DNA from 4 places in the Rhizobium sp. BE258 genome. Region 2 is predicted to be linked to each of the others. Evidence: riboswitches for the same ligand, from Rfam matches in the RefSeq annotation. Region 2 holds a riboswitch; each other region holds the start of a gene.
The links. A riboswitch is a leader RNA that binds a small molecule or an ion and turns the genes downstream of it on or off. The one in region 2 is predicted to bind cobalamin.
Positions count from the first base shown of each region.

Region 1: another riboswitch for cobalamin. It lies ahead of J2X43_RS22420 (CbtB-domain containing protein); the one in region 2 lies ahead of J2X43_RS30185 (ABC transporter substrate-binding protein).
Region 3: another riboswitch for cobalamin. It lies ahead of nrdH (glutaredoxin-like protein NrdH); the one in region 2 lies ahead of J2X43_RS30185 (ABC transporter substrate-binding protein).
Region 4: another riboswitch for cobalamin. It lies ahead of metE (5-methyltetrahydropteroyltriglutamate--homocysteine S-methyltransferase); the one in region 2 lies ahead of J2X43_RS30185 (ABC transporter substrate-binding protein).

Region 1 covers NZ_JAVDWL010000006.1:383,723-391,051, reverse strand. The annotation lists gene J2X43_RS22440 (sensor histidine kinase) at 1-1,314, opposite strand, end outside; gene J2X43_RS22435 (sulfite oxidase-like oxidoreductase) at 1,527-2,189, shown strand; gene J2X43_RS22430 (hypothetical protein) at 2,174-2,785, opposite strand; gene J2X43_RS22425 (CbtA family protein) at 2,955-3,692, opposite strand; gene J2X43_RS22420 (CbtB-domain containing protein) at 3,705-3,914, opposite strand; cobalamin riboswitch at 3,940-4,091, opposite strand; gene J2X43_RS22415 (histidine phosphatase family protein) at 4,121-4,678, shown strand; gene J2X43_RS22410 (response regulator) at 4,937-5,380, opposite strand; gene J2X43_RS22405 (CHASE3 domain-containing protein) at 5,377-6,870, opposite strand; gene J2X43_RS22400 (hypothetical protein) at 6,985-7,329, opposite strand.
Region 2 covers NZ_JAVDWL010000012.1:57,434-64,762, forward strand. The annotation lists gene J2X43_RS30175 (GntR family transcriptional regulator) at 1-26, opposite strand, end outside; gene J2X43_RS30180 (GntR family transcriptional regulator) at 66-752, opposite strand; cobalamin riboswitch at 913-1,169, shown strand; gene J2X43_RS30185 (ABC transporter substrate-binding protein) at 1,334-2,350, shown strand; gene J2X43_RS30190 (iron ABC transporter permease) at 2,347-3,387, shown strand; gene J2X43_RS30195 (ABC transporter ATP-binding protein) at 3,384-4,148, shown strand; partial or broken gene J2X43_RS30200 (hypothetical protein) at 4,284-4,847, shown strand; gene J2X43_RS30205 (isopenicillin N synthase family oxygenase) at 5,035-6,075, shown strand; gene J2X43_RS30210 (hypothetical protein) at 6,112-6,417, opposite strand; gene J2X43_RS30215 (RidA family protein) at 6,615-6,962, shown strand; gene J2X43_RS30220 (hybrid sensor histidine kinase/response regulator) at 6,996-7,329, opposite strand, start outside.
Region 3 covers NZ_JAVDWL010000001.1:675,142-682,470, reverse strand. The annotation lists gene J2X43_RS03225 (FUSC family protein) at 1-1,032, shown strand, start outside; gene J2X43_RS03220 (DUF1656 domain-containing protein) at 1,039-1,248, shown strand; gene J2X43_RS03215 (HlyD family secretion protein) at 1,245-2,132, shown strand; gene nrdF (class 1b ribonucleoside-diphosphate reductase subunit beta) at 2,139-3,113, opposite strand; gene nrdE (class 1b ribonucleoside-diphosphate reductase subunit alpha) at 3,307-5,466, opposite strand; gene nrdI (class Ib ribonucleoside-diphosphate reductase assembly flavoprotein NrdI) at 5,436-5,846, opposite strand; gene nrdH (glutaredoxin-like protein NrdH) at 5,859-6,080, opposite strand; cobalamin riboswitch at 6,332-6,556, opposite strand; gene metE (5-methyltetrahydropteroyltriglutamate--homocysteine S-methyltransferase) at 6,707-7,329, opposite strand, start outside.
Region 4 covers NZ_JAVDWL010000001.1:667,595-674,923, reverse strand. The annotation lists gene metE (5-methyltetrahydropteroyltriglutamate--homocysteine S-methyltransferase) at 1-1,487, opposite strand, end outside; cobalamin riboswitch at 1,589-1,785, opposite strand; gene J2X43_RS03185 (response regulator transcription factor) at 1,861-2,535, opposite strand; gene J2X43_RS03180 (ATP-binding protein) at 2,692-4,107, opposite strand; gene J2X43_RS03175 (peroxidase family protein) at 4,530-7,329, shown strand, end outside.

The sequences.
Region 1 (7,329 bases), on a different contig from region 2:
CTTCTCGTTCGGCTTACGGGCAAAATTGCGAAGATGCTTGCTGATCGCCGCCATCCGGTCGATCAGCCCGCCGATACGGCGGATATTGTCCTGCGCCTCGGTGTTTCTTCCGCGGTCGAGCAGCACGGCGGCGCTATCCGTATAGGTCTTGGCAGCCGCCAGGGGCTGATTGAATTCATGCGAGAGTGCCGCCGACATCTGGCCGAGCCCGGCGAGCTTGCCCGCCTGGATGAGATCGGCCTGCGTCTGCCGCAGCTGCTGCTCCGTCAGGCGCCGCTCGGCGATCTCTTCCTCGATGCGGCTGTTGACCCGGGCGAGATCGGCGGTGCGCTCCTCGACGCGCCGTTCCAGCTGGTTGCGGGCGTCGGCCTGAAGCTGCATGCGTTCATTGAGCCGCATCCGGCGCTGGCGCAGAACGGCAAAGGCGAGACCGGCAATGCAGAGCATCAGGAAACCGGCGACCAGCGCCGTGCGCGCCTGCGCCCGGACGGAGCCGGTATCGAGCAGAACGTTCACCGTCCAGTCTTCCGCCTCCATGTACTGCGAGAGAACCAGATATTCCTTCTGCGCCCCCTCCTCGATCATCGTCATCAGATCATGCTCTGCGAACCGGCTGCGGCCCAGCGGCAATGCGGTCAGCGCCGCGTTGGCATAGCGCCGGGACGCCTCGGTCCGCTGCATGCGATCCGCCGTCAGCGGCAGGATGCTGTTGTACAGCCAGGCCGGCTTGCCGGACATGAAGATGATGCCTTCAGGATCGGAGACGAAGATGCGGTATTCGCCGCTGGTCCAGGAAGACTCGATCATGTCGATATCCACCTTGAAGACGATGACGCCGCGAATGTCGTCGCCGCCCCTGATCGGCGATCCGAAATAATAACCGCGCTTCAGCGAGGTCGTCCCCAGCGCGTAGAACCGCGACTGCTTGCCCGAAATCGCCTCCTGGAAATACGGGCGATAGCTGAAATTCTCGCCGACGAAGCTTCCGGGCATATCGAAATTGCTGGCGGCGATCGTCTCGCCGTCGGGCTTGATCACATAGATGTCTGAGGACTTGAGGAGATGGTTGATCTCCTTGAGATAGAGGTTCGCGGCGTCGCGCAGATCCTTGTCACCGGGATGCGTGACCAGTTCCTTGATATCGTCGTGATCGGCAATCAACGCCGGCAGTGCCTCGTAGCGGTTCAGGTGACCGCTGAGGGCGGAGACGGCCAGCCTCAGCGCCGTCCCCGCCTGCGCCGAGGCCTCGCCCATATAGGCGCGCGTCGCCAGCGATCCGCCATAATAGAAGAAGGCGAAAACGACGAAAGGCACTGAAAACAGCGCAAATATAAGCCTATGCCTCTGAGACAGCGGCGGCTCCTCCCATTTTGCCTCCCTCCCCAGGAAGGCAACCCCGACCGACCGATTGTACTGACCGGCGCCGCGAATTCCAAGAGGCCAGCGGCATGGCCAAGGCGATCACCCTGCCCTTGACACTCCGGGCCCGGAATTGTCCTATCGGCCGACTGTGATGGGAGACCGCGATGACCGACGAACAGGCGCCTGTTGACAGCAAGCTCACCACGTCCAAACGCCGCTGGGCCGCGGAAGGCAAGTTCCTCACCGGCCGCATCTCCCGCCCGGAGACCGAGCGTTTGCCGCCCGGCCAGCATCTGGTGAAGAACTGGCCGGTGCTCGATCTCGGCGAACAGCCGGCGATATCGCTGGATGATTGGAAGCTCGAGGTGCGCGGTCTCGTAGAGACACCGCTTGCGCTGACATGGCCTGATTTCCAGTCGATGCAGCAGAGCACCCATGTCAGCGACATCCATTGCGTGACGACATGGTCGCGCTACGACAACCGCTGGGAAGGCGTTTCGACCCGCGATCTGCTGGACGCCGCCATGCCGAAGGCCGAAGCCGGCTACGTCATGCTGACGAGCTATGACGGCTACACCACCAATCTGCCGCTGGCGGATTTCGCCGCCGAAGATGCGATCCTGGCGACCGCCTGGGAGGGGCAGCCGCTGACGCTTGATCACGGCGGCCCGATGCGGCTGGTCGTGCCGCATCTCTATTTCTGGAAGAGCGCCAAATGGCTGCGCCGCATCGACCTGATGCCGTCAGACAGGGCGGGCTTCTGGGAAATGAACGGCTATCACATGCTCGGCGACCCCTGGCGCGAGCAGCGCTACACCGAAGACTGAACCCGCAGCAGCCTGCGGCCGGCGAAGAAGACGCCAAAGATCACCGCGAAGAAACCGGTCAGCGACGCCATGCTCGCGGTATGCAGCGGAATTTCGCTCCAGCGCGGCTTGATGACATCGGCAGTATTGAAAGCCTCGCCGCTGAAACGGCAGGTGATCAGCGACAGGCCGCGGCGCACCATGTCGGCATCGGCATCCGTAATGATCGCAGTCGCCGCCTCGCTCTCGCGCGGCATATCCCGCAGCGATAGCAGCACCGCCTTGGTAGCGGCAAGATAGGCATGGGCGCACTCGTTGAACGGACTTTCCTCATCCGTGACGCTGCCGGGCATCCGCCCCCACAGACAGTAGGAATACTGGATCTGCGCATAGTTCAGCACCCGGCGGAACGGCTCGTTCGTATCGGTGGCGCGGGACGCGAGCGCGATGATCCGATCGCGGTAGTCAGCCATGACGGCCATTTCGCCGTGGGAAATTTCGGGAACGGAAATGCCGCTATGGTTTTCCGACGCGGTGCGGCTGTGGGCCATGGCTCCGCCGGTCAGCAGCGCGAGCGCAGCTACAGAGATCGCCGAACGAAGAAGCAGCCGTTTCATCGCAGACCTTACCAATCCCTCATTCCTGTGCTTGTCACAGGAATCCAGTGCGTCCATGTCCATGGACGCGGGAAACTAGAGTCATTCACCGCGCCGACGCGCGGTGGCTAGATTCCTGTGACGAGCACAGGAATGAGGGAGAGTGCGGAACACCTCCCTCACCAACCTCTCACCGAAACGCCGGACGGCCAACCGGGGACCGCGTTTCCAGCCGCTTCTCGGCCAGAAAGCCGAAGACCACCGCAAGCACCGACCACAGGATCACGTGCATGCCGAGCGACGTCGTGCGGAAGCTCCAGAGCACCGCTGCCGAATAGTTTTCCGGCACCTCGTTGATCGGCGGCAGCAGATACTGCACGGCGCCGATGAAGACGATATAGGCGATGCCGGCGATGATCGAACCGTTCCAGATTCCGAAGCGGACAGCCAGATTGCGGGCAAATGCCACGGCGGCAACCAGCGCCCCAACCGAGACGACGATCATCAGGAAGAACAACTCGGTGCGAACGCCGATCGTATCCGGATTGCCGACAGCCGGCGGATTGGCCGGGTACTTGATGCCGGGCACGAGGATGATGGCGACGAAAGCTGCCAGCGCGATGACGGCAGCCGTGCCGCGGGCGCTGAGCTTGCTGAAGCGGCCATGCACGAAGGCGAAGGCAAGAGCAAAGAGGCCGCCGACGGCGATGCCGTAAGCCATTACCCCGGTGAAGAGGCCGATGCCGGCCTGCGTGGCGCGGCTGACGATTTCGGGTTCGGCGGCTTCGCCGGCAGCCGTGGCTGCGGCTTCCTCGAAGGCGATCGCCTGGTCGACCAGCGGCTCACCGAAGGTATGGGCGAAGGCAAACACCAGGATGCTAGCAACCGCCCCCGCGATCATCCCACGGAGAAGAAGATTTCCAACCATGTCTGTCGTCCTTTAGTGGCAGGGGAAGCCGAGAAGGTGGCGGCCGTCATGCACGAATTCGTGGACGTAGCCGCCGGAGAACAGCGCCATGGCGCCCTCTTCCGTGCCGACGAAATAGATGGCGATGATCATCAGCAGGCCGCCGAAGATCGCCCATGGCAGGATTTCGCCTAGCGGGATTGGCGCCGGTGCTGCGACGGGCGCGAAAGTGGTGTCAGACATGTATTCCTCCTGGAATGACGCGTTCAGTCGAAAGAGTGTTGGCGGCAAGGTCTGACTTCCAGCCTGCTCTCGCATCCTGGTCACAGTGGCGCGACCGCGCCGGATTTCCACCGGCTTCCAAACCCGCAACATGCCCGTTATATCTCTAGGCTGAGAACTGTCAACGAAACTTCATTTGCCATCCACGGCAAGCCGGAGGCTCACCTGTGCATACCCGGCTGACCTGGATCTGCCACGGCCCGACCAGCGCCAACCGCGAAGGCCGCTTCCCTCTGAACGAGCCACTGGAACAGAGCGCCGTTGTGGAAACCGCAGCGTTGACGGAGAGGCTTCGGCACGCCGATCGGAGCGCAAGCAGCCCTGCCCTGGCAGGATTGCAGACGGCCGAAATCTTGAGCCTTGCCGCCACCGGCGATCCCAGGCTCGCCGATCCTGACTACGGTCGCTGGAAGGGACGCTCACTTGCCGATCTGCAGGCAAAGGAACCCGACGCCCTGGTTCAATGGATGACGGACCCGCAATCGGCGCCGCATGGCGGAGAAAGTCTCGCCAAACTTCAGTCTCGCGTCATCGGCTGGATGGAAGAACAGCAGAGCCTCGACGGGCACATGATCGCAATCGCCAATGCCGCGGTGATCCGGGCCGCCGTTCTCCATGTGCTGAACGCGCCGCTCGCCTCGTTCTGGCTGACGGATATCGAACCGCTTGCCATCCTGCGCATGAGCCATGACGGCCGCCGCTGGGCGCTGCGCTTCGGCCGCTAAGGCGACCATTCCCAACGCGAAATTTAGATAAGCCTTACGCAAGCAAGTTGCGCGATACCTATTGAACCCGGCTTGCCGGGCGCTAAGTCCTTGCCCCGGGGAGACCAGCCATGACGTATGATTGGAGTGGGGAGCGTACACGGCGCATGCGTCTTCTGAAGATCGCGACCGCCGTTGTTCTCATAGGCTTTGTCATCAGCATCCCGATGCTGGTGAGCTGAAAGAAGGGCGAGCAGCCAAACTGCTCGCCTTTTCGCATTATTGCTGCGGAATCTGGATGACCGCAAAGAACAGGCCGAGCTGGCGGATCGCGTGCGCGAAGCCTTCATAATCCACAGGCTTGGTGATGTAGACATTGGCGCCGAGATCGTAGCAGCGCTGGATTTCACGCTCGTCATCGGTCGTCGTCAGGATCACCACCGGCATGCGCTTGGTGTGCTCGTTGCCCTTGATCTGCTCGAGAATGTCGATGCCCGAGGTGTCAGGCAGATTGAGATCGAGCAGCACCAGCAGATAGCGGTCCCTGCTGACCTCACCGCTGCGATCGGCACCAAGGATGAAATCGAGAGCGCTCTTGCCATTGGTGAAGGGAACGATCTCGTTGTTCACGCCGGCCCGGCGCACGTTCTTCTCGATAAGGCGGGCATGCCCCTCATCGTCTTCGATCATCACGATCGTGACTTCCTGGCCCGTGGCTTTCATGACTCTGTACCCTTTACGATGGTGGTGAGATCCGAAGGCAGGAGCAGCGTGAACGTGCTGCCGGTACCCTCAATCGACTCGACAGTAATGTCGCCGCCCAAATTTCGTATTAACGAACGCACATATGCGAGGCCGATCCCCTCGCCCGGCTGGTCTTGCTCGCCGGCGCGGCGGAACAGCTCAAAAACGCGCTCGCGGTCGTTCTTTGCAATACCGCGGCCATTATCCTCGACATCGATCTTGATACGGCCCTTGCCGGCAGGCATTGCCCGGACCGCAATCTTCACCGGGCGGCCAGGATAGCGGTATTTGACCGCATTGTCGAAAAGGTTGCCGACGATCTGGTCCAGCGAGAAGCGGTCCGTGATGAGCGCCGGAACGCGAATGTCCATCTCCATCGTCCCGTCGGCAGCGACCACCTGGTGGTGAACGCTCGCAGCCGCAGTCTCCATCGCGGCCTTGAGGTCGACCCTCTCCGGAACCAGTTTGCGGCGCCCGTCGCGGGAAATCTTCAGGATGGCGTTGATCAGCGAATCCATCTTCCGCGTCGACGAGCGGATGAAGCTCATCGCCTCCGGAAGGTCTTCCTCCACCGCCAGCCGCGCTTCCTTGATCTCGCTTTCGCTCGGCTTCTTCTCGTCGGCCATCACATAGGCCGTCACTGCAATGAGGCTCGCCTCCAGCTCGCTGAGGAAGCCCATGATATTGACCAGCGGCGCGCGCAGGTCGTGGGTGACGATATAGGCGAAGCGCTGGATCTCCTGGTTCGCCTGCATCAGATCCTCCGTGCGCTCGTTGACGCGCTCCTCAAGGCCGCTGTTCAGCGCTTCCAGTTCCTCACGCGCCCGCGACAGATCGCGCACATGTTGGAAGATAATGAGGATGGCGCCGCCAAGCACAATCACGATCGCCAACGCACCGCCGACGGTGACCCATTGCAGATCGCTGGCGGCCTCGAGCTGCTCGGCAACGATCACCCGCAAATGCTCGTCGGTCAGCCCAATGAAGCCGATCATAAGGCGCCGGGCATCGTCCATGTAGACGCGCCCGCTGTCGTTGCTGACGATGGCAAGCGCTTCCTGCTGCCTTCCGCTTTGGGCGAGCGCTACGGTGTTCTCGACCTCTGCCAGCTTGCCGTCGATCGCCTTGTCGAGGTCAGGCAGTTTCCCGGCATATTCCGGGTAGTTGGCAACGGCATCGGCAAGGCGCTTTCGCCGCTCCGGCAGATTTTTCAAGGCCAGATTGAAAGGATCGAGATAGCTCTGCTCGCCGGTCAGCAGAAAGCCGCGCTGGCCGGTTTCGGCATCCTGAAGCGCCGACAGCAGATCGGCCGAGCCGCTGCGGATCCGGCGCATCTCGGCAACGGTATCGGAATAGACCCGGTTTTCTCTCGTCAACCACAGCGAGGTCCCGACGATGCCCACCAGAAGCAGAACGCCGAGCCCGAGCATGATCAGCGTCGAGCGAACGAAGGAGGTGTTGGATGACATCAGGGATTTCTCTGAAAAGGATTTTCTGAAATACAAGTGACGGAAAAACGCCCTGCGATCAACCCGATGACCGCAAGGCAATGATACCCAGCGTGACTATAAATGGGATTTGCGTCAGTGTTTGACGCCGTCGCCCGCTATCGACGGACTGGTCACCGAAACCGGATCGCTTGCCGGAAACGTATCCTCAAGGCCGCGATCAAGCTGCGCTTCCAGCTCCTGCTCTGCCTTGGAAACGCGCGCACTCTCGCGAACGCGCATATCGCCGCCTTCCTGCGCCTCGGCCGAAGCAAATTCGCCCATCAGCGCCTTCGCCTTGTCGATTGCGTTTTGCCGGTTGAGATCATCGGCTCCCTTCATCTGAACGGAGACGACCTCGCCGCCATCACTGACGAATTCGACGGTGAATCCCGATTTTCCGCCATGGCTGGGAATGACCTGAGTGCCGACGACCTGCAT
Region 2 (7,329 bases):
GAATGTTCACCGGTCACTTTGAGCATTGATTCCTCTACGTCCCGCACCATCGTGCGTGGAATACATTATCCTGCCGATAGGCGAATGGTCGCCAGTGAACCCTTGCTCAGCGCATGCTCGACGCCCTGCTGAATATGCCGCTGCAATATTCTCTTCGCCGTCGTGATGTCGCGCTGAAGAGCGGCCTCCAGCAGTTGCTTGTGCTCTTCTTCCGCAACGCCGCCGCGATAGGACAATGCCACCATCTGATATCGCAGATATTTGTCGAACACCGCCGAATGTGTTTCCATCAGCAGGCGCGATCCGCAGGCCGAGATCAGAGCCTGGTGAAACTCCCAGTCGTAGCGCTTCCAGTCTTCCGCCCTACTGGTATCGCCCGAGGCCATCACCTCTTCCATGCGCGCCAGCTTGTAATGGGCCGAGACCAGCCGCGCTTCCCATTCGACATCGCCCTGTTCGAAGGCCTGCTCCAGCGCGTGCTCCTCGAGAAGCAGACGCAGCGCTGCGGTCTCTCTCAGGTCGGCGACCGAAACACGCGCGACTTCGAAGCCGCGCTGCCCCTCGGCAACGACGAGGCCTTCCGATGTCAGGCGGTTGAGAATCTCTCTCAGTGTGCTGACGCTGGTTTGGTAGGCGATTCTCAGATTTTCAAGCTTGAGCTTCTGCCCCGGAGAAAGCCGCCCGAAAATGATATCCGCCCTTATTTGCCGATAGCCGCTCTCTGCGACGGTCTCGTTTGAGATTTCGTTCAACGGCCATTACCTCTGATATTCCCATTTTCTTCATATATAACGGAATAAGTATGCCGTATTCAACAAGCGAAAACGCGATTGGCGGCCGTTCTGCGGGTACTGAACCCTGATTGCCGAACCAGGGTGGCGCGCTGCGCGTCTTGACGGCCGGGATATTAGCGTCGTAACTGCATCCGACGGTTCCCGGAGGAAGTCTCCGACGGGATTAATAGGGAACACGGTGCGGACGACCCAAAAGGGACCAAGACCGTGGCTGCCCCCGCAACTGTAAGCGGATTGCCGATCATCACGGGAGACCAGCCTGCTGGATGTCTCCCTTGGGCCGCAAGGCCATGCCACTGCGATGTTATCGCGGGAAGGCAGATGAGAGGCGAATATTCGCGAGCCAGGAGACCTGCCGTCAAACACGATCCAATCAGCCGGGCGGGGATGCCTGGAAAGGAACAGACATGTTTGACCTGACCCTTCGCCGATACATGGCCTCCATCCGCCTCGATTGGGCTTTCCGCGTCCGCGCTGCGTGAGCAGTCACGCCGTGTTCCGCGGCGTCGTGCTGCCCGCTTCTCCTAAATCGAGGTCCCATGCGCCAGATTATCGCCACGCTCACATTTGCCCTCGGCCTGACCGGCTTCGCCGGTACAAGCCTTGCCGCCACGCAGTATCCTCTGACCCTCAACAACTGCGGGCAGCAGGTCACGTTCAAGAAGGCGCCTGAGAAGATCGTCTCGATCGGCCAGGGGATGACCGAAGTCCTGTTCTCGCTTGGTCTTGCCGGCAAGGTCGCCGGTACCGCCGTCTGGGTCGGGCCGGTCCTGCCGCAATATGCCGATGCAAATAGCAAGATCAAAAGGCTCGCCGACAACGATCCAAGCTTCGAGGCCGTCGTCGGTCAGGAACCCGATCTGGTCGCCGCCGAATTCGAATGGCATGTCGGTGCGCAAGGCTCTGTCGGCAAGCGCGAGCAATTCGCCGATCTCGGCATCAATACCTACATCGCGCCTGCCGACTGCGTCGCCAAGATCAATGCCGATGGCGGTGATGGCGTTCGCAAGGAGCTGTTCACGATGGACCTGATCTATCAGGAGATCGCGGAGCTCTCCGAAATTTTCGACGTCAAGGATCGCGGCGATGCCCTGATCGCCGATCTGAAGAAGCGTGAGGCTGCAGCCGTTGCCTCGATCTCGGGTGCCTCGGGCAAGAACCTGCCCGTTGTCTTCTGGTTCTCCAGCAAAGAGGTCAAGGGCGACGCCTTCATCGCCGGCAAGAACAGCGCTCCGGCCTATATTCTCAAGACGGTCGGCGCGAAGAATGTCGTCACGACCGAAGAGGAATGGCCGTTGGTCGGCTGGGAAACGATTGCCCAGGCAAATCCTGCCGTCATCGTCCTCGCGACCATGGACCGCCGCCGCTATGCCGCCGATGATCCGAAGGTAAAGATCGATTTCCTGGAGAGTGATCCGGTTACCAAGGAACTCGAGGCCGTCAAGAACAAGCATTTCGTGATGATGGACGCCCAGTCGATGAACCCGACGATCCGCACGATCGACGGCATCGAAACGCTGGCAAACGGCATCAAGACCTTCGGCCTTACGCAGTGAAAGTTGCCGCTTCCTGGCAACGCCGGTGGTGGGCGCTCGTTGCGCTCACCGCCGCCGCCGTTCTCCTCCTTGGCGTCATGATCAGCCTTGCCGTCTCGATCGGCGAGATTGCGATCCCAGTTGCGACAACCGCCAAGGCGGTTTCGAACCGGCTGTTTGGAACGGCGTTCGAACTCAGCCGCATCCACGAAGGCGTCATCTGGGACTACCGGCTCAGCCGCGCTTTGGCGGCGGCCAGTGCGGGCGCTTCTCTCGCCCTCTGCGGTGCCATCCTCCAGGCGCTTCTTCGCAACCCGCTCGCCGAACCTTACGTGCTCGGCATTTCCGCCGGCGCCTCGACCGGGGCCGTCTGTGTCATGATCCTCGGACTCGGCTATGGCGTTCTTTCGTTGTCGGGTGGTGCCTTTATCGGTGCGGTGGTGGCCTTCCTGCTTGTCGGCATTCTTGCGACAGGCACCGGGGGCTCCAGCGAACGGATCATTCTCTGCGGGGTTGCCGGCTCGCAGCTCTTCAATGCGCTCACCTCCTATATCGTCACGACATCCGCAAATGCGGAACAGGCGCGCGGCGTGCTGTTCTGGCTCCTGGGGTCGATGAGCGGCGTCCGCTGGCCCGATGTCTATCTGTCGGTGCCGATCGCGATCGCCGGCTTCGCCGCCTGCCAGTTCCACGCCCGCGCGCTCGATGCATTTGCCTTCGGTTCGGATGCCGCCGCATCGCTCGGCGTTGCCGTGCGGCGGGTGCAGATCGTTCTTTTCGGCATCACCGCGATCATGACTGCGGCCGTCGTCAGCATGGTCGGTTCTATCGGGTTTGTCGGCCTCGTCATCCCGCATGCCGCCCGCTTCATCGTTGGCCCGTCCCACAGCCGTCTCCTACCGGCCACGGCGCTCGGCGGTGCGATCTTCATGGTCGGGGCCGATATCGTTTCCCGGATCATCATCACGCAACAGATCTTGCCGATCGGTGTGGTCACCGCGCTTTTCGGCGCCCCAGCTTTCGCGATCATCCTCTATCGCGTCGGGAGAAGTGCATGAGCATCTCCATCGATACCGTGTCCTATTCGGCCGGCGACACCTTAATCATCGATGGCATCACGCTATCGGTGACCCCAGGTAAGGTGCTTGGTCTGCTGGGCCCGAACGGCTCGGGAAAGTCCAGCCTGCTGCGGCTAATCTGCCGCCTGCGCCGCGTCGATAGCGGCGTTATCCGTCTCGGCGAGGACGACGTCGCCATCCTCTCTAGAGCCAGTCTCGCCCGGCGCGTTGCTCTCGTCGAGCAGCAATCGGCAACCGATACGCCGCTGACCGTGCGTGACGTCGTCCAGCTCGGGCGCACGCCGCATCGCGGCCTGCTTTCTGCCTGGGATGCGGGAGATGATGCGGCCGTCGACATGGCCCTGGAGCGGGTCGACATGAAACACCGCGCCGGACAGATATGGCAGACACTTTCCGGCGGGGAGCGTCAGCGCGTCCATATCGCGAGAGCTCTGGCTCAGACGCCGACCGAGCTCCTGCTCGACGAACCGACAAACCACCTCGATATCCAGCACCAGCTCGAAATTCTATCCCTCGTGTCGAAACTCGGGACGACCTGCATCATTGCCATGCATGATCTCAATCTCGCAGCGATGTTCTGCGACAGCCTCGCCGTGCTGCAGAAGGGTAAAGTGGTTGCATTAGGAACCACATGGGAGGTTTTGAACGAAGATCTGATTGCCCGCGTCTTTGGCGTCCGGGCGTATGTCGAGCAATCGGCGGTGCACGGCCGCTACAACATTCAATATGCGATAGACTGAAGATGGCCTTGAGCCGCTGCCTGAGGTTCATGGAGAATTGCCGGCGCGCGCAATTGGGAGTGTTGCGCCAGTTTGCCGGGATGGCATTTCACTGGAAGTTCGCTACAGTAGATCCCGATGAACTGGAGCATGGTCATGACCGAACGTCGTCAGCTTCCTCTGCATCCCGTCTCAACGGGTGCCGCGGCAGCCTGGATTGCCATGACAGCGGGCTCCAGCGTCGTCCTTAGTCTCTATTTCGCATGCGTCACGCCCTTCGTTGCGCTGTCGGCGGTTTCCGCCATGGCGCTTCCGCGGCAAATGGCGATCTATGCGGTTCTGCTCGCATGGCTGGGCAACCAGGTGGTGGGTTATCTCATTCTCGGCTACCCGCAGGCCTGGGACAGCTAAGCCTGGGGTCTCGCCATCGGCGTGGCTGCTGCTACCTCTCTCCTGGCGGCATTTGTTGTTATCAGGCTTCAGACCGGCATCTTTGCTATGGCTGCCGGCACGTTTCTGGCTGCCTTCGTGGTGTATGAAGGCGTCCTCTTCGCAGCGACGTCCGTCCTGCCATCGGGCCAAGGCGCGTTTTCTATTGCCGTCATTTCGCAGGTGCTGGTGATCAACGCTGCCGCTGCTGCCGCTCTTGCGCTCGCCCATTTTCTCGCCGCGGCCTTGCGGCTGCTGTTTGTCACGGCAGACGCACCGATGCTGCGATAGAGCGCTTTCATCGGCAACGGGCATATGTGGTGTCGGCGTGTCTCTTCCGGTGATTTGTTCTTCCGTCCGGTCGTGGCGGGCAACGGTTTTTCAATCTGAACCGCGACCTTGAACGGATCTGTGTTTCAGTCCGTTCGATCGTCTCTATGCTGGGCTCTTCGACGCGCCCCAGAATACGAGGACTTTCATGACGGCCCTGAACGACGCCAACCCATCCGGCAGTGCGCTGCCTGTGCTTGATATCTCGCGGTTTCACGGCCGGGAACGCGAGGCTTTCGTCGCAGAGCTTCGCCATGTGCTTCATGATCACGGCTTCTTCTATCTCACCGGGCACGGGGTCGAGCAGGCTTTCATCGACGATGTCATTGCCGCGTCCAAAAGGTTCTTTGCGCTTCCGATGGACGAGAAGCTGAAGATCGAGATGATCAAGTCACCGCATTTTAGAGGATACAATCGCGCCGGGCAGGAACGCACGCGCGGCGAACAGGATTGGCGCGAGCAGCTCGACATCAACACCGAAGGTACGGCTGCGAAGATCGGTCCCGCCACGCCGCCATGGAAATGGCTTCAGGGCCCGAACCAGTGGCCGGAAGCCCTTCCTGAACTGAAACCGCTTCTTCTCGCCTATCAAGCGGAAGTGACAAGGATCGGCATCGATATTTTGAAGGCCATCGCTGTTGCGCTCGACCAGCCGGAAGATGTCTTCGCCGGTATCTACGATCCGCAGCCGTCGCAGCTTCTGAAGATCATCCGGTATCCGGGCCGGGATGTCGCCGAGACCGATCAGGGCGTCGGGGCACACAAGGATGGCGGCTTCGTCACCGTTCTTCTCCAGGACAAGACGCCCGGCCTGCGCGTCCGCACAGAGGCCGGTGATTGGATCAGCGCCCCGCCGGTTCCCGGCACCTTCGTCATCAACACGGGCGAACTCCTTGAACTGGCGACAAACGGTTTCGTCCGTGCAGACGTTCACGACGTCGTCGCACCACCCCGTGGCGTCGAGCGGTTCTCCGTGGCGTTCTTCCTGGGCTCGCGTCCCGATGCGACGATACCGGTGATCGAGCTTCCCGAAGCGCTTCGCAGCAATGAGCGTGGCGTGACCGCGGATCCGCTGAACCCGATCTTTCGCGAAGTCGGGATCAATCAGCTGAAGAGCCGCCTGCGATCTCATCCTGATGTCGCTCAGACCCACCATGCCGATCTGGCGAAATCAATTCTCGGATCGTAGCCCGCCCGAAGCCGGGCTGGCAACACTTCCAGTTTCCTAGATGCCGGAACCATCGAGGTTCTGATGGTCGTCGCCCGCCCAGGGCGCCGGCATCGAGCTGCGTCCGAGATTTGCGGAAGGCATCGGCATCCAGCACTTCAATTCCGGTTCGGCATATTCGATGATCTGCCCGGGCGAGGAATCCGACGCGCGCCAGCCTTCGCCGCCAAACTGATCGCCATTCGACCAATAGGCGAGATCGACTTCCGCCGATCCCTGTTCGGACGGACGGATCGTCACCAGAATCCGGCTGCCGTCTCTCGGCGCACTTGCCATCTGGCGCCAGCGGTCCAACTCTTCCACCGTTTTCTCCTCCTGCCTTGATACGCTTGTAAATGTCGTCCTGACATCGGGAACGGTCAACTTAAACTTTCAGCAAAACCGGCGAACCGATGCCAACTTCCAGGGATAGGCCGCGCGCCCCAGAAGATGCTGGCCTTTTCGTATTTCAGGCGCTAGCGCTGTGGCTCAGACGAGATCGAGCATGAAAGGGCATTTGAATGGTCGAGAGAATTGGCTTGGCGGCGCGCTGGAGCGACGCAGTGGTCGTCGGAAACCTGATCTTCCTCGCCGGCCATACGGCTGAAACCACCCGTGGCCAGCCGGTGCGGCTGCAGACCGAAGATGTTCTGGCCAGCCTCGACGATACGCTGGCGCAGGCGGGCGTCAGCAAGGAAAATCTCGTCAGCGTCACCATCTACCTCTCCGACATTTCGGGGTTTGACGAGATGAATGCGGCTTGGGATGCGTGGGTGCCGGTGGGACATGCGCCGGCTCGTGCAACGGTCGAGGCCAGGCTGGCTTCGCCTGACCTCTTCGTTGAAATGACGGCGATCGCGGCGAAGTAATCGCCCCGTCAGTCTTGCAAATCAGATGCGCGATCAGCGGGCACTGAAGGCGACCTTGGCGATCTCATTGGCCAGCTGGTCCTGTGTGTAGGGCTTTCCAAGCCTTGCGACGTCCAGATCGACCCCTGGGGGAAGTTCCGCGTAGCCGGACGCGATGAGGATCGGCAGGGCCGGCGCGATGGCGCGCACAGCTCTCGCCAGATCGCCGCCGGTCATGCCGGGCATGGAATAGTCGGTGATGACAAGATCGAAGGCCGATCCGTCACCGAAAAATTCCAGCGCCTCCGTTCCGGAATGGGCTTCGACGACGTCATGTCCGAGATCCATCAGCATGTCGGCAGAGCTCATCGCGATGAGAAGGTCGTCA
Region 3 (7,329 bases), on a different contig from region 2:
GTTTTCCGCCACCGCCAAGTGGTCGGCCGCGTCAGGCATTATGACTATGCGCTGATTGCCTTCGCTGCCGGTTCCGTCGTTGCCGGGATCGCTGTCGCTTGCTTCTTCTGGATCTTCACCGGCTGGCAGAATGGTGCAGGCTTCGTGACGATGGCCGCCGTCGCCTGCTCGTTCTTCGCCGCGATGGACCGGCCCGCGCCCTTCATCCGGTCGATGTTCATCTGGTCGGCTCTGAGCCTCGTCATTTCGTTCATCTACATCTTCGCGATCCTGCCGGCGGTCAATTCCTATGAGCTGCTGGTGGTTGTCTTCGCACCGCCATTCCTGCTGCTCGGACTGCTGATCACCCGCCCGCAGTTCAACATGCTGGCGATGCTGCTATCGGTGAACAGCGCGAGCTTCATCGCTCTCCAGGATCGCTACACATCCGACTTCACCACCTTCACCAATGAGGCGGTCGCGGCCCTTGCCGGAATCGGCTTTGCCCTCGTGTGGACGCTGATCGCCCGCCCTTTCGGCGCCGAACTCGCTGCCTGGCGGCTGGTGCGTGCCGGCTGGAGGGATCTGGCCGAGACCGCAGCCGGTGAACGCCGCACTGACCACGAGCGGCTCTCCGGCCGCATCCTCGATCGCCTCGGCCAGCTGGTGCCGCGCCTCGCCGCCGTCGAGGATCGCGAACTAAAAAAGGTCGATGGCTTTGCCGACGTCCGCCTCGGCTTCAACGTGCTGATGCTGCAGACCCGGCGCAAGGAGCTCAGTGGCGCAAGCGCCCTTTCCGTCGGCCGCGTGCTGTCGGGCGTCTCCGATTTCTACCGTGCCCGGCTCGATGCCGGCCAGGCAATCGATCCGCCCGACGAACTGCGTGCCGCGATCGATGACAGCCTCGGAACCATTGCCCATGAACGGACGGAAACCCGGGACAATATCGATGCGCTGGTCGGCCTGCGCAGGGCGCTCTTCCCTGAGGCGTCGCCGCCGGACTGGCCCACGCCCGAAACCCTCTCAACCCCGCTTCAGATTGCAGCCGAGTAAACCGTCATGCCTGCCGAATTCGATCTCTATGGCGTCTATGTGCCGCGCCTTCTCGTTCTCATGGTGCTTTCCCTTCTTCTCGTGATGATCGTCCGCCGCGGGCTGAGCTGGCTGGGCGCCTATTCGCTCGTCTGGCACCGCGGCCTCTTCGATCTCTCCCTCTATGTGCTGCTTCTCGGAGCAGTCTCCTCCCTGACACGCTGGTACTTCGCATGAACACGCTGAAATCAATCTCCCGCCTGATCGTCACCCTCGCCTTCGTTGCCGCCGCTGCCTATGCCGGCCACGGCCTCTGGGTGCATTACATGGACGAACCCTGGACGCGCGACGCGCGTCTGCGCGCCGACGTCGTCGGCATCGCACCGGACGTTTCCGGCCTCGTCAGCGACGTCGCCGTCAAGGACAACCAATCGGTCAAGAAGGGTGATGTGCTGTTCCGCGTCGATGGCGAGCGCTTCAAGATTGCTCTGGCGCAGACCGAAGCCGCGCTGGAAGGTGCAAAGGCGATGCTGGAACAGGCCCGCCGCGAAACCGACCGCCAGCAGCGCCTCGGCGACGCCGCCTCCGTGCAGCAGAAGGAACAGGCGCGCACCGCCGCCGACCAGGCCGAAGCCACCTATCTGCAGGCCGTCGCCAACCGCGATCTGGCGCAGCTCAATCTTGACCGCTCAGCCGTCAAGGCAACGGTCAACGGCACGGTTTCGAACCTCAGCCTGCGCCCAGGCGACTATGTCACCGCCGGCACCGCCAAGGTCGCGCTCGTCGATACCGACTCCCTGCGCGTCGAAGGCTATTTCGAAGAAACCAAGCTGCCGCGCATCCATGTCGGCGACAGCGTCACGATCCATCTAATGGGCCATCGCCAGACACTGGAAGGCCATGTCGACAGCATCGCCACCGGCATCGAGGACCGCGAACGCACGTCGGGAACCGGGCTGCTGGCCAATATCAACCCAACCTTCAGCTGGGTACGGCTGGCGCAGCGCGTTCCCGTCCGCATCAATCTCGACAAAGTGCCTGACGGAGTACAACTGATTGCCGGTCTAACGGCGACGGTCGAAGTCGGAGGCCAAAGCTCCGCCCTCGCCTCGCTCGACTGACGTTGCCTAGAAGTTCCAGTCCTCGTCTTCCGTCGCCACGGCCTTACCGATGACGTAAGACGAGCCGGAGCCAGAGAAGAAGTCGTGGTTCTCGTCGGCATTCGGCGAGAGCGCCGAGAGGATTGCCGGATTGACCTTGCAGGCCTCCGGCGGGAACAGTGCCTCGTAACCGAGGTTCATCAGCGCCTTGTTGGCGTTGTAGTGCAGGAACTTCTTGACGTCTTCGGTGAGCCCGACACCGTCATAAAGCGCCTCGGTGTACTTGGCTTCGTTGTCGTAGAGCTCCAGCAGCAGATCGAAGGCGAAATCCTTGATCTCCTGACGGCGGGCCTCCGGCAGGCGCTCTACGGCGCGCTGGAACTTGTAGCCGATGTAATAGCCATGCACCGCCTCGTCGCGAATGATCAGGCGGATCATGTCGGCGGTGTTGGTGAGCTTTGCGCGGCTCGACCAGTACATCGGCAGATAGAAGCCGGAATAGAACAGGAAGCTCTCGAGGAAGACGCTGGCAACCTTCTTCTTCAGGGGATCGCCGGAAGCATATTGCTCCATGATCAGCGCCGACTTCCTTTGCAGAAACTCGTTCTCGTCGGACCAGCGATAGGCGTCGTCAACGTCAGGTGTCGAGCACAGCGTCGAGAAGATCGACGAGTAGGAGCGCGCGTGCACAGCTTCCATGAAGGAGATGTTGGAAAGCACCGCCTCTTCATGCTGGGTCGAAGCATCGGCCATCAGCGTCACCGAGCCGACGCCGTTCTGGATCGTGTCGAGCAGCGTCAGCCCGGTAAAGACCCGGATCGTCAGTTGCTGCTCTTCCGGTTTCAGCGTCGCCCAGGAGGGAATGTCGTTCGACAGCGGCACCTTTTCCGGCAGCCAGAAATTGCCGGTCAGGCGGTTCCAGACTTCGAGGTCCTTGTCGTCCTCGATGCGGTTCCAGTTGATGGCGCGGACGCGGGATACGGGCTTGGCGTGCATGTTCATGGGTGTGTCCTTTGGACCGAATTCATCTGGTAGCCCCCTCATCCCCGGTGCAACGAGTTGCGCCTGACCTGCCGGCACCTTCTCCCCGAGGGGAGAAGGGAAACCGCGGCGGCGTATCGCTCTACATCCCCTCTCCCCTCGGGGAGAGGGCTAGGGTGAGGGGGCCGCTTACTCAAACGTCAGCAGCTAAAACTCACAGCGTACACGACACACATCCCTCCACCTGCGTACCCTCCAGCGCCATCTGGCGCAGGCGGATGTAGTAGATGGTCTTGATGCCCTTCTTCCAGGCATAGATCTGCGCCTTGTTGATATCGCGCGTCGTCGCCGTGTCGCGGAAGAACAGTGTCAGCGACAGGCCCTGATCGACATGCTGGGTAGCAGCCGCATAGGTGTCGATGATCTTCTCCGGCCCGATCTCATAGGCGTCCTGGTAATAGTCGAGATTGTCGTTGGTCATGAAGGCGGCGGGATAGTAGACGCGGCCGATCTTGCCTTCCTTGCGGATCTCGATCTTGGAGACGATCGGATGGATCGATGACGTCGAGTGATTGATGTAGGAGATCGACCCCGTCGGCGGCACCGCCTGCAGGTTCTGGTTATAGAGCCCGCCCTCCATGACGGCCTTCTTCAGTGCCAGCCAATCTTCCTGGGTGGGAATTTCGATACCGGCATTGCTGAACAGGTCGGCAACCGTCTGCGTAGCCGGTTTCCACTCGGTTTCGGTATACTTGTCGAAATATTCGCCCGAGGCGTATTTCGAATTCTCGAAGCCCTTGAAGCTCTGACCGCGCTCGACGGCGAGACGGTTCGAGGCGCGGATGGCGTGATAGGTCACCGTGTAGAAGTAGATGTTGGTGAAATCGACGCCCTCTTCGGAGCCGTACTGGATCCGCTCGCGGGCCAGATAGCCGTGCAGGTTCATCTGACCGAGGCCGATCGCGTGGCTCTCGTCGTTGCCCTTCTCGATCGAAGGGACCGAAGAGATGTGGCTCATGTCGGAAACTGCCGTCAGCGCCCGGATCGATGTTTCGATCGTCTTGCCGAAATCGGATGAGTCCATGGCGGCAGCGATATTCAGCGAGCCGAGATTGCAGGAAATGTCCTTGCCCATCACCTTGTAGGACAGGTCGTCGTTATACTCGCTGGCTTCGCTGACCTGCAGGATCTCGGAGCACAGATTGCTCATGGTGATGCGTCCGGCGATCGGGTTCGCCTTATTCACCGTGTCCTCGAACATGATGTAGGGATAGCCGCTTTCGAACTGGATCTCGGCGACGATCTGGAAGAAATCGCGGGCCTTGATCTTCTTCTTCTTGATGCGGCTGTCGGCCACCATCTCGCGGTATTTTTCGGTCACCGAGATCTCGGTGAACGGCACGCCGTAGACGCGTTCCACGTCATAGGGCGAGAACAGGTACATGTCCTCGTTGTTCTTGGCGAGCTCGAAGGTGATGTCAGGAATGACGACACCCAGCGACAGCGTCTTGATGCGGATCTTCTCATCGGCATTTTCGCGTTTGGTATCGAGGAAGCGCATGATGTCGGGGTGGTGAGCGTTGAGATAGACGGCACCGGCCCCCTGGCGCGCGCCGAGCTGGTTGGCATAGGAGAAGGCATCCTCGAGCAGCTTCATCACCGGGATGATGCCCGACGACTGGTTCTCGATATGCTTGATCGGCGCGCCCATTTCGCGAATGTTGGTCAGCGACAGTGCCACGCCACCGCCCCGCTTTGACAACTGCAGCGCCGAATTGATCGAGCGGCCGATCGATTCCATATTGTCTTCAACGCGCATCAGGAAGCAGGAGACCAGCTCGCCGCGCTGCTTCTTGCCGGCATTGAGGAAGGTCGGCGTCGCCGGCTGGAAGCGGCCGGAGATGATCTCATCGACCATGTCGCGCGCTAAGGCCTCGTTGCCCTGCGCCAAGGCAAGTGCCACCATGCAGATGCGGTCTTCGTAGCGCTCCAGATAGCGCTTTCCGTCAAAGGTCTTCAGCGTGTAGCTGGTGTAGTATTTGAAGGCGCCGAGGAAGGTCGGGAACCGGAATTTCTTGTCATAGGCGTGATCGAAGAGATCGCGCACGAAATTGAACGAATACTGATCCAGCACCTCCTGCTCGTAATAGCCCTCAGTCACGAGGTAATCGAGCTTCTCCCGGAGATTATGGAAGAACACGGTGTTCTGGTTGACGTGCTGCAGGAAATACTGCTTCGCCGCCTGCCGGTCCTTGTCCAGCTGGATCTTGCCGTCCTCGTCATAGAGGTTCAGCATCGCGTTCAGCGCGTGGTAATCCAGCCCTGTTTCCGCGGCCTGCGCCTTTACAGGGCGCTCGAGAACTGCCGTGTCCAAAATCGTTCCAATCCGTGTTTGACGTTGGCAACATCATCAGCCGTACCCAAGAGTTCGAACCTGTAGAGGTACGGCACCTGGCATTTCTTCGCGATGATGTCGCCGGCGAGCCCGAAGGTCTCGCCGAAGTTGCTGTTGCCCGCGGCAATCACGCCGCGGAGGTTCGAACGGTTTGCCGCATCGTTCAGGAAACGGATCACCTGCTTGGGCACGGCTCCCTTGCCGCCCTCGCCGCTATAAGTCGGGAGGATCAACACGTAGGGCGAGACAGCTTCGAGCGTCGCGCCAGTGATGGGGATGCGCCGGGCGGGAAGGCCAAGCTTTTCGACGAAGCGATGGGTGTTTTCCGACCGGCTGGAAAAATAGACGATCTCGCCCATCGCAGCCGCCGCTCAGGCGAGCGCGCTGATGATGTCGGGGCGGAAGCCAGCCCAATGCTGCTCGCCGGCGATGACGACGGGAACCTGGCGGTAGCCGAGACCCTGCACCAGATCATAAGCGGCGCTATCGGTGGAAACGTCGATGATCGTGTAGTCGATGCCCTGGCGATCGAGCGCGCGGGTGGTTGCGGTGCATTGAACGCAGGCGGGCTTGCTGTAGACGGTGATGCTCATGGGAAAACCTCGTGACTAGAAGGCATGGGATATCGTTCGGACATCCGCCGATGTCCGCGCTTGGGAAGATCGAAAAGGAAGACAGCCGTTGCCGGTTGCCGGGCGTCAGCAGCCCGTCATTCGCGCCGGTATGATCTGAAACTCAAAGACATAAGACTTCACCCCGAAGTGGCTCATGCGGGACACACCGGAGGAAGCGAAGAGCGGCATCATGCCCACATCTCATCGCTCGCCAGCCGGACACCCCGCCCGTGGACGTTTTCGCTCAAGGCAGGTCTCCTGGCTTGCGGATCATCACATTCATCCCGGTCTTCCCAGGTCTTCATGACCCAGTGACCCGAAATGGGACAGATGCTCGCCGCTTACAGTTGCGGGGGCAGCTCCGGCATTGCTCCACCTTGCGGCAGATCTCACCGAATTCCCGTCTTAGCCCGCGATTCTTGCGAATCGAGGGAACCTCGAACACTAGATATAGTACGCGAGTCTATTTGTACGTCAATGGATGGTTCATGTTTCGGGTGCCGCAAGCCGAAAAAATGAATGTGATGTGGATAACGGAAGATTAATGCGGATTGGCTGTGGAAAAGAGAAGCCGGCAAAAGCCGGCTCCTCGAATACGATGACGATCAGGCCGTTGCCGTGGCAACGCGTTCGCGCAAAGACCGCGCCGCCGCCACCATATTGACTAGCGCCGGCTTCACTTCCTCCCATTTGCGGGTCTTCAAGCCGCAATCCGGATTGATCCAGAGCTGCGAATCGCCAAGCCGCTCGCGCGCCAAAAGAAGCAGACCGGTCATATCGGCAATATCGGGAACGCGCGGCGAGTGGATGTCGTAGACACCCGGGCCGATCTCGTTCGGATAGTCGAAGCTGCGGAATGCCTCCAGCAGCTCCATCTTCGAACGCGATGTCTCGATCGAGATCACGTCCGCATCCATGGCGGCGATCGCATCGATGATGTCGTTAAACTCCGAATAGCACATATGCGTGTGGATCTGTGTCGCGTTGCCGACACCGGTCGAGCACAGGCGGAAGCTTTCGACGGCCCAGTCGAGATAGGTCTTCCACTGCGAGCGCCGCAGCGGCAAGCCTTCCCGAAGTGCTGCCTCGTCGATCTGGATCATCCTGGCACCCGCCTTTTCGAGATCACCGACCTCGTCGCGAATCGCCAGCGCGATCTGCCGGCATGATTCGCTTCGGGCGATATCGTCGCGCACGAAGGACCAATTGAGGATCGTCACCGGTCCAG
Region 4 (7,329 bases), on a different contig from region 2:
AGCACATCAAGGCCGATTTCCTCCTGCCAGCGGATGGCTGCTTCGGTCTCTTTGCGCAGGAAAGCCTCATAGTCCGCATTGCTGAGCGTTCCCTTCGCATGTGCCGAACGCGCCTTGCGGACTTCAGACGTCTGCGGGAAGGACCCGATCGTCGTCGTTGGGAACAGCGGCAAGCGGATATCCGTCTGCTGGATCGCCTTGCGCTCGGCGAAGCCGGCCTTGCGGCGCTTCATGGTCTCGTCGATCGCTGCAATCCGCTGCCTGACCGCGGGATCATTGACCTTCGGCGATGCCGCGCGGGCGGCCGCGGCCCTCGAAGAGCTGCCGATGGCATCCGTCACGCAATCGCGCCCCTGCGAAAGTGCCTGGCCGAGGACCGCCAGCTCATCCAGCTTCTGCGTGGCAAAAGCCAGCCATCCCCTGACCTCGGCATCAACAGCGGTTTCGAGAGCAAGATCGATCGGCACATGCAGAAGCGAGCAAGATGGCGCGATTTCGATTGGACGCGTTTTGGAAAGCGCCTCGACCCGATCCAGCAGTTTCTCAAGATCAGCGCGCCAGATGTTGCGGCCATCGATGACGCCGAGAGATAATACCCGGTCATCAGGCACCGCCGATACGACCGCATCAAGCTGCTCGGGCGCGCGCACCAGATCGACGTGCAGACCGGCAACCGGCAGCGCCGCTGCTGTCTTGAGATTGTCGCCCAATGCCCCGAAATAGCTGGCGATCATGATCTTCAGGTTCGGAACCAGCTGGTGAAGCGCGCTGTAGGCCGTGGTCAGCGCGTACCGCTCAGCGTCTGCGAGATCGAGCACCAGGGCTGGCTCGTCGATCTGCACCCAATCGGCGCCCGCAGTGCTGAGCTCCGCGAGGATGCCCGCATAGACAGGCAGCAACCGGTCGAGCAGTTCGATCGGATCGAAGCCTGGCTGCGTCGCCTTGCCGAGCTTCAGGAACGTCACCGGGCCGAGAATGACCGGGCGCGTGTGGATGCCGAGCGCCTTTGCCTCCCGGAACATCTGCAGCGGTTTGTTTTCGGTCAGCGCGAAGCGCTGGTCGCGGGTGAATTCCGGCACCATGTAGTGGTAGTTGGTATCGAACCACTTGGTCATTTCGAGCGCCGGAACGCCCTCATGATGATGCGCATGGCCGCAATCGCCGTGCTCAGCGCCCACTGAGCCGCGCGCCATGGCGAAATAGATGTCGAGATCGACGGGACCGCCCTTCCAGCCATATTCGGCCGGTACGGCGCCGACCATCACCGCCGTGTCGAGCACATGGTCGTAGAGGGAGAAGTCGTTGGACGGAATGATATCGATTCCCTTGGCCTTCTGCAGGGCCCAATGTTCGGCCCGCAATGCCTTGGCGACGTCGAGAAGTGCTGCCCTATCAAACTTTCCGGCCCAATAGCTTTCCAGCGCGAACTTCAGTTCGCGGTGCTTTCCGATACGCGGGAATCCGAGATTTGCAGTCTTGATGCTCATGTTTCCTTACCCCGAGGGTTGTGGGCAAGGCTTGGGATGACGCATCGGCGCGCGGACACAGGCGTGCCGGTCGCAAAAGCGGCACACCGGACACCCCGCCCGTGGACGTTATCGATCGCGGCAGGTCTCCTGGCTTGCGGGTCAACGCTGCCGTCCGTCTTCCCGGGGCGTCTTCCCCAGTGACATGAGTGGACGGCCGCTCGCCGCTTACAGTTGCGGGGGCAGCTCCGGCATTTTCACCGGATTCCCTCTTAGCTCCGGACCAAAGGTCCGCAGAACCACGATGACACGAGCATGTCGCATCGCGGATCTCACGTCAATAGACATAAAGATATGTTTATGTCTTTGTTTCTTGGCTAGCTGTACTCGCCGACTACGACAACAGCATCGAGGACGGCGCGCCGGTCTCCACGGGAGCCTGCAGCTTCTGGGCAGCAAGCACCACTTCGACGCGATTGCGGGCATCGAGCTTCTGCATCAGGATCGTCATGTAGTGCTTGACGGTCTTCTCGCTGATATCGAGCATGCTGGCGATTTCGCGGTTGGTCTTGCCCTGCAACAGGTAGTTGACGATCTGCTGCTCGCGGGCGCTCAGGCGCTTCTGCATCTGCGCCTTGCGGCGCACCTCGGCCGTCTTCATCGACAGGATCACCTTGGTGGCGAAACCCGGCGTGATGAAGGTGCTGCCGTCATGCACGGTCTTGATCGCCTCATACAGATCGCGCGCCGTGCTACCCTTCAGCACATAGCCGCAGACGCCGAGATTGAGGACCTGAATCGCCGTGTCGATATTGGCGGTGGCGGTGAAGACCACGACCTTGGTGCCTTCGTAATTCTTCTGGATCAGCTCGAGTGCTGCCAGCGTATCGCCCGGCATGCTGAGATCGGTGACAAGAACGTCGGGCCGGTGCTCCTCGACGATCTTCAGCGCGTCGATGGCGTTCTGCCCGCGGGCAGTCACCCGAAGACCTTCCTTCGCCGAGTAAAGATTAACGAGTCCATCCAACAATATTGGATGATCATCAACGAATGCGACCGAGATAGACATAATGACGAATAAACCCCCTCGTCTTCTTTCCGATAGCTCTAAAGTAAACAGAGCCAAACATAAAGACGGATTTTAATGCTTGGTTAACTTCATCGGATTTCTGTCTATTCGATCTCTATGCTTTCAGCCAGTTATCAATTCGGATAGTCCGTCACCTTATAGGCCAGTTGCGTCGGCCTGCTGCAGCTCCAGCACCATCTCCAGGATCATGCCGCCCCCCGGCCGCTTGGTGACAGCAAGCTTGCCGCCGAAGCTCTCGATCCTCTGCCGGAGGCCATAGAGCCCCATTCCGCCCTCGCGCGCCGCAAACGGCACGGTCCCGGAAGGCAAACCGTCATCCTCGACCGAAATCGCGATGACGGGCATGTCGATCCGACATCGGACACGCTGGCCGTTGCCACCAGCGTGGCGGTAGGCATTGTTGAGCCCTTCCTGAACGAAGCGGTAGATGCAGGTCTTCAGCGCCGGCGGCAGGTCGGCATTGGTGCCGCTGGAGACAAACGCGACCTTGGTCTTGGTCCGCGCCTCATGCTGCCTGATCGCTTCGGCCACCACGTCCTTTGCCCAGAGATGCAGTATCTCCGGCAAGAGCAGCGATTTGGTGACCGTCCGAGCCTCGATCAGCGCTTCACCCAGTGTCTTGCTGGTCTCGTCGAGGAGCCTTGCGCGCTCATCCTTCTTGGTCAGGTCGCGCAGCTCGTCGAGCTGCAGGATCGCCAGTGTCATCAGCTGTACCGGGCCGTCATGCAGGTCGGCGCCGATGCGGCGGATGAAGGTCTCGTTGAGGTTGGCGAATTCCATGGAGGCCCGGCGCGCCGTGTCCCTCAGCTCCATCAATTCCTTCGAGGCGGACTCTGCCTCCTCGGCGCGGTGGCTCAGAACCTGCCGCTGATGCTCGATCGTCCGGCTGCCGCGCCTGACGATCAGGAACAGCCCGAGCATGACGACGAAGGAGAACAGCGCCACCGTCGTCCAGGTGACCACCCTCAGCCGCGCGAGCTCATCGACAAAACCGCTCGGATCCTCATGGATCTCGGCCACACCGATGATCCGCCCCGAAGCCTGGTCATGCAGCGGGCTGTAGATTTCGAGATATTCGGTATTGATGTTGCGGAACGTATGCTCGTCGGCATGAAGATCCGCATAGACGGCAACAATTTCGCCTTTCAAGGCGCGCTGTAGGCCCTCGGGGAAACTGAAGCGGTGGCCGATCATCTGCTTGGTCCGGGAATAGGCAACAGTCCCGTCGGGCGCCCATATCTCGATATGCGGGAAACGCGCCTGGAGATCCGCATCGCCGAAAAGCGCGTCGAGATGAGCGATGCTGGCGGCCTTAAGGCGCGTCGAGGCGCCCAGTTCCTGCACCTCAGCCTCAGTCAGGCTCTGAACCAGCAAGGCCGTCGTGCCGGCCTTTCCGCTGAGCGCTTTGTCGGCAACCAGCCGCGTCGTAAGATAGCCCGCAGAAACCGTGGCGATCAGAATAACCAAGCTGCTGGCGATCAGGAACTGCGTGGAAAGGGTCCGCTCGGCGCCCCATCGAAGGATACGGTTAAACAGTCGCGGCGCTTCCACGCTTTCATCTACGCCAGCATTTCTGGCGCCTAAGTATTCGTCCGGCAAAACGTCCCCCCAAGGCCGATAGCGCTATCATCCTTGCAATATTACCCAAGGAAATAAAAGACCATTTTTGTACTATAGGCCCGTATGAATTCTATCAGACCAAAGGCCAATTCATCATAGGACCTTACTCCCGGAAGGATAAGGACCGAAGACCTGCTTTTGCCGTGGACGAACATCGAAAACATCGTCCGACCATGCGCCGTTCAAAACCCCGGCAACTTTCCGCAAGATCGCATCATCCCAAGCCAGCCCTGCAAGGCGGGCTTTGAAGACATCAGGGGCAATTCAAACCGCCGGGCTCGCAGCGCGATCCGGCGGACAGGACAAGTTTGCGAAAAACCAGGCGCCAGGACAGCGCGCCGACGGAGGGGAAAATGGTTACGCTTGTAAGACACGATCTCGAGTTCATCCTGAAGCAGATCGCCATCGCCGAACAGCATGCGGCCGGTGGTGACCTTGCCGCGCTCGTCGCCGAAGCCGGCGAAGCAGCCGGCGCGACCGGCACCGGTGCACCGCAGGCGCATCTCCTGCCCTACGGCCTCCGAACCGTCGACGGCAGCTACAACAACCTGCTCGATGGCAATGAAACCTGGGGCGCAGCCGACCAGCCGTTCACGCCGCTGGTGCAGCCGAACTACGTCAACGAAAATGACGACTCGCTGGCATTCGGCCCGGGAACGGTTCTCACGAACGGTAACTATGCGCCGGGTACCCCCAGCGCCGTCGGCCCGGGCACCGTCGTCGACGCCGATCCACGCATCATCTCCAATCTGATTGTCGATCAGACCAGCAACAACCCGGCAGCCATCATGGTCTACCAGGCCATGATCGACGAGGGCAAGACAGCGACGCGCGTACCGATGCAGGACGCCAATGGCGCGCCCATCGTCCATGCAACCAATGTCGTCGGCCCCGATGGCACCGTTCTCGCCGCCGCGGGCAGTCCCGTCTACGTCTACACTTTCGAGAACGTCTCGCCCGATATCGGCGACTCCGCGCCTTACAACTCGATGTTCACGCTGTTCGGCCAGTTCTTCGACCATGGCCTCGACCTCGTGGCCAAGGGCGGTGCCGGAACGGTCTATATTCCGCTGTCACCGGATGACCCACTCTACAATCCGGCAACGCCGCACACCAATTTCATGGTCCTGACCCGCGCCAGCCGCGATGCCGATGGCGAAGTGGCTGCCAACACCACGACGCCGTGGGTCGACCAGAACCAGACATATACCTCGCATGCATCGCATCAGGTCTTCCTGCGCGAATATGTCATGCATGAGGGCAAGCCTGTCGCGACCGGCCATCTGCTTGACGGCGCGCGCGGCCTGCCGACCTGGGCCGACATCAAGGAACAGGCTCGCGAGATGCTCGGCATCGACCTGACCGACGCCGATGTCACCAACATTCCGCTGCTGCGCACCGATCCCTATGGCCGCTTCATCCCCGATGCCAACGGCTTCGCGCAGGTCATCACCGGCATCGGCGCCGACGGCATTCCGAACACCGCCGACGACATCGTTGTCTCAGGCACGCCGGGCGCTCCTGTCAGCACCGCTGGAGCCGTCCGAATCGGCCACGCCTTCCTCGATGACATCGCCCATGCCGCAGTACCGGTCATCGCCGGTGGCGTACTGCAGGCCGACAGTGACGACGCCGTAGGCTATTCCGGCGGCTTCAACACCCGCGGTCAGCAGACTGCCTACGATGATGAGTTGCTCGACGCGCACTACATCACCGGCGACGGCCGCGGTAACGAGAATATCGGCCTGACGTCGATCCACCACATCTTCCACTCGGAGCACAACAGCGTCGTCGAGCAGACCAAGCAGGTCGTCCTCGACAGCGCCGACCTGGTCTTTATCAACCAGTGGCTGCTTGAGCCGATTACCACGCTGCCGACAACCGAGGCAGAACTTGAGGGACTCGTCTGGAACGGCGAGCGTCTGTTCCAGGCCGGCCGCTTCACCACCGAAATGCAGTATCAGCACCTCGTCTTCGAGGAATTCGGCCGCAAGATGCAGCCGGATATCGATGCCTTCGTCTTCGAGCCATCGACCGACATCAATCCGGCGATCTTCGCCGAGTTCGCCCACGCGGTCTACCGCTTCGGCCACTCGATGCTGAACCAGGATATCGACCGTCTCGTGGAAAATGCCGACGGTACTTTCAGCTTCGATAACATCACATTGTTCGACGGCTTCCTGAACCCGCTGGAACTCGGCGCGGTCGATGCCAACGGTAATGTGCTCGTCAATCACGACCAGGCAGCCGGTGCCATCATCCGCGGCATGTCCCGACAGGGCGGCAACGAAATCGACGAATTCGTCACCGACGTTTTGCGCAACCAGCTTGTCGGCATCCCGCTCGATCTTGCAGCGCTCAATATCGCCCGTGGCCGCGACGTCGGCCTGCCGACGCTGAACGAGGCACGTGCCCAGTTCTACCAGGCAGCCGGTCAGGACACGCAGCTGAAGCCCTATGTCAGCTGGACCGATTTCGCGCTGAACCTGCAGAACACCGCGTCGATCGTCAACTTCATCGCTGCCTACGGCACGCACTCCTCGATCACCAGCGCGGCGACCCTCGACGCCAAGCGCGCTGCGGCCGCCTCGATCGTGCTCGGCACGGCCGGTGCACCTGCCGACCGCCTGGAATTCCTGAATTCGACCGGCGCCTGGGCGACGGCTGAGACGGGTCTCAACGACATCGATCTGTGGATCGGCGGCCTTGCCGAGAAGAAGATGGATTTCGGCGGCATGCTCGGCTCCACCTTCTCCTTCGTCTTCGAATTGCAGATGGAGAACCTGCAGGAATCGGACCGCTTCTATTATCTCTCCCGCGTCCAGGGTCTGAACCTTCTCAACGAGCTGGAAAACAACTCGCTGAGCAAGATCATCATGCGCAATACCGATCTGGGCGAAGGTTCGACGGCGCTGCCGGGCGACATCTTCTCGACGCCTGACCATACGCTTGAGATGGACATCTCGAAGCAGGTCGGCGCCGATCCGATCTTCACCGATGCGATCCTGCAGGCGCTGACGCCGCTGGTCGTGCGCCGCGACACCGATGGTGACGGCGACCTCGACTACATGGCCTATCACGGCGGCGACCACGTCGTCATGGGCGGCACCGAGGACGACGATACGATCATCGCCGGCGAAGGCGATGACACGA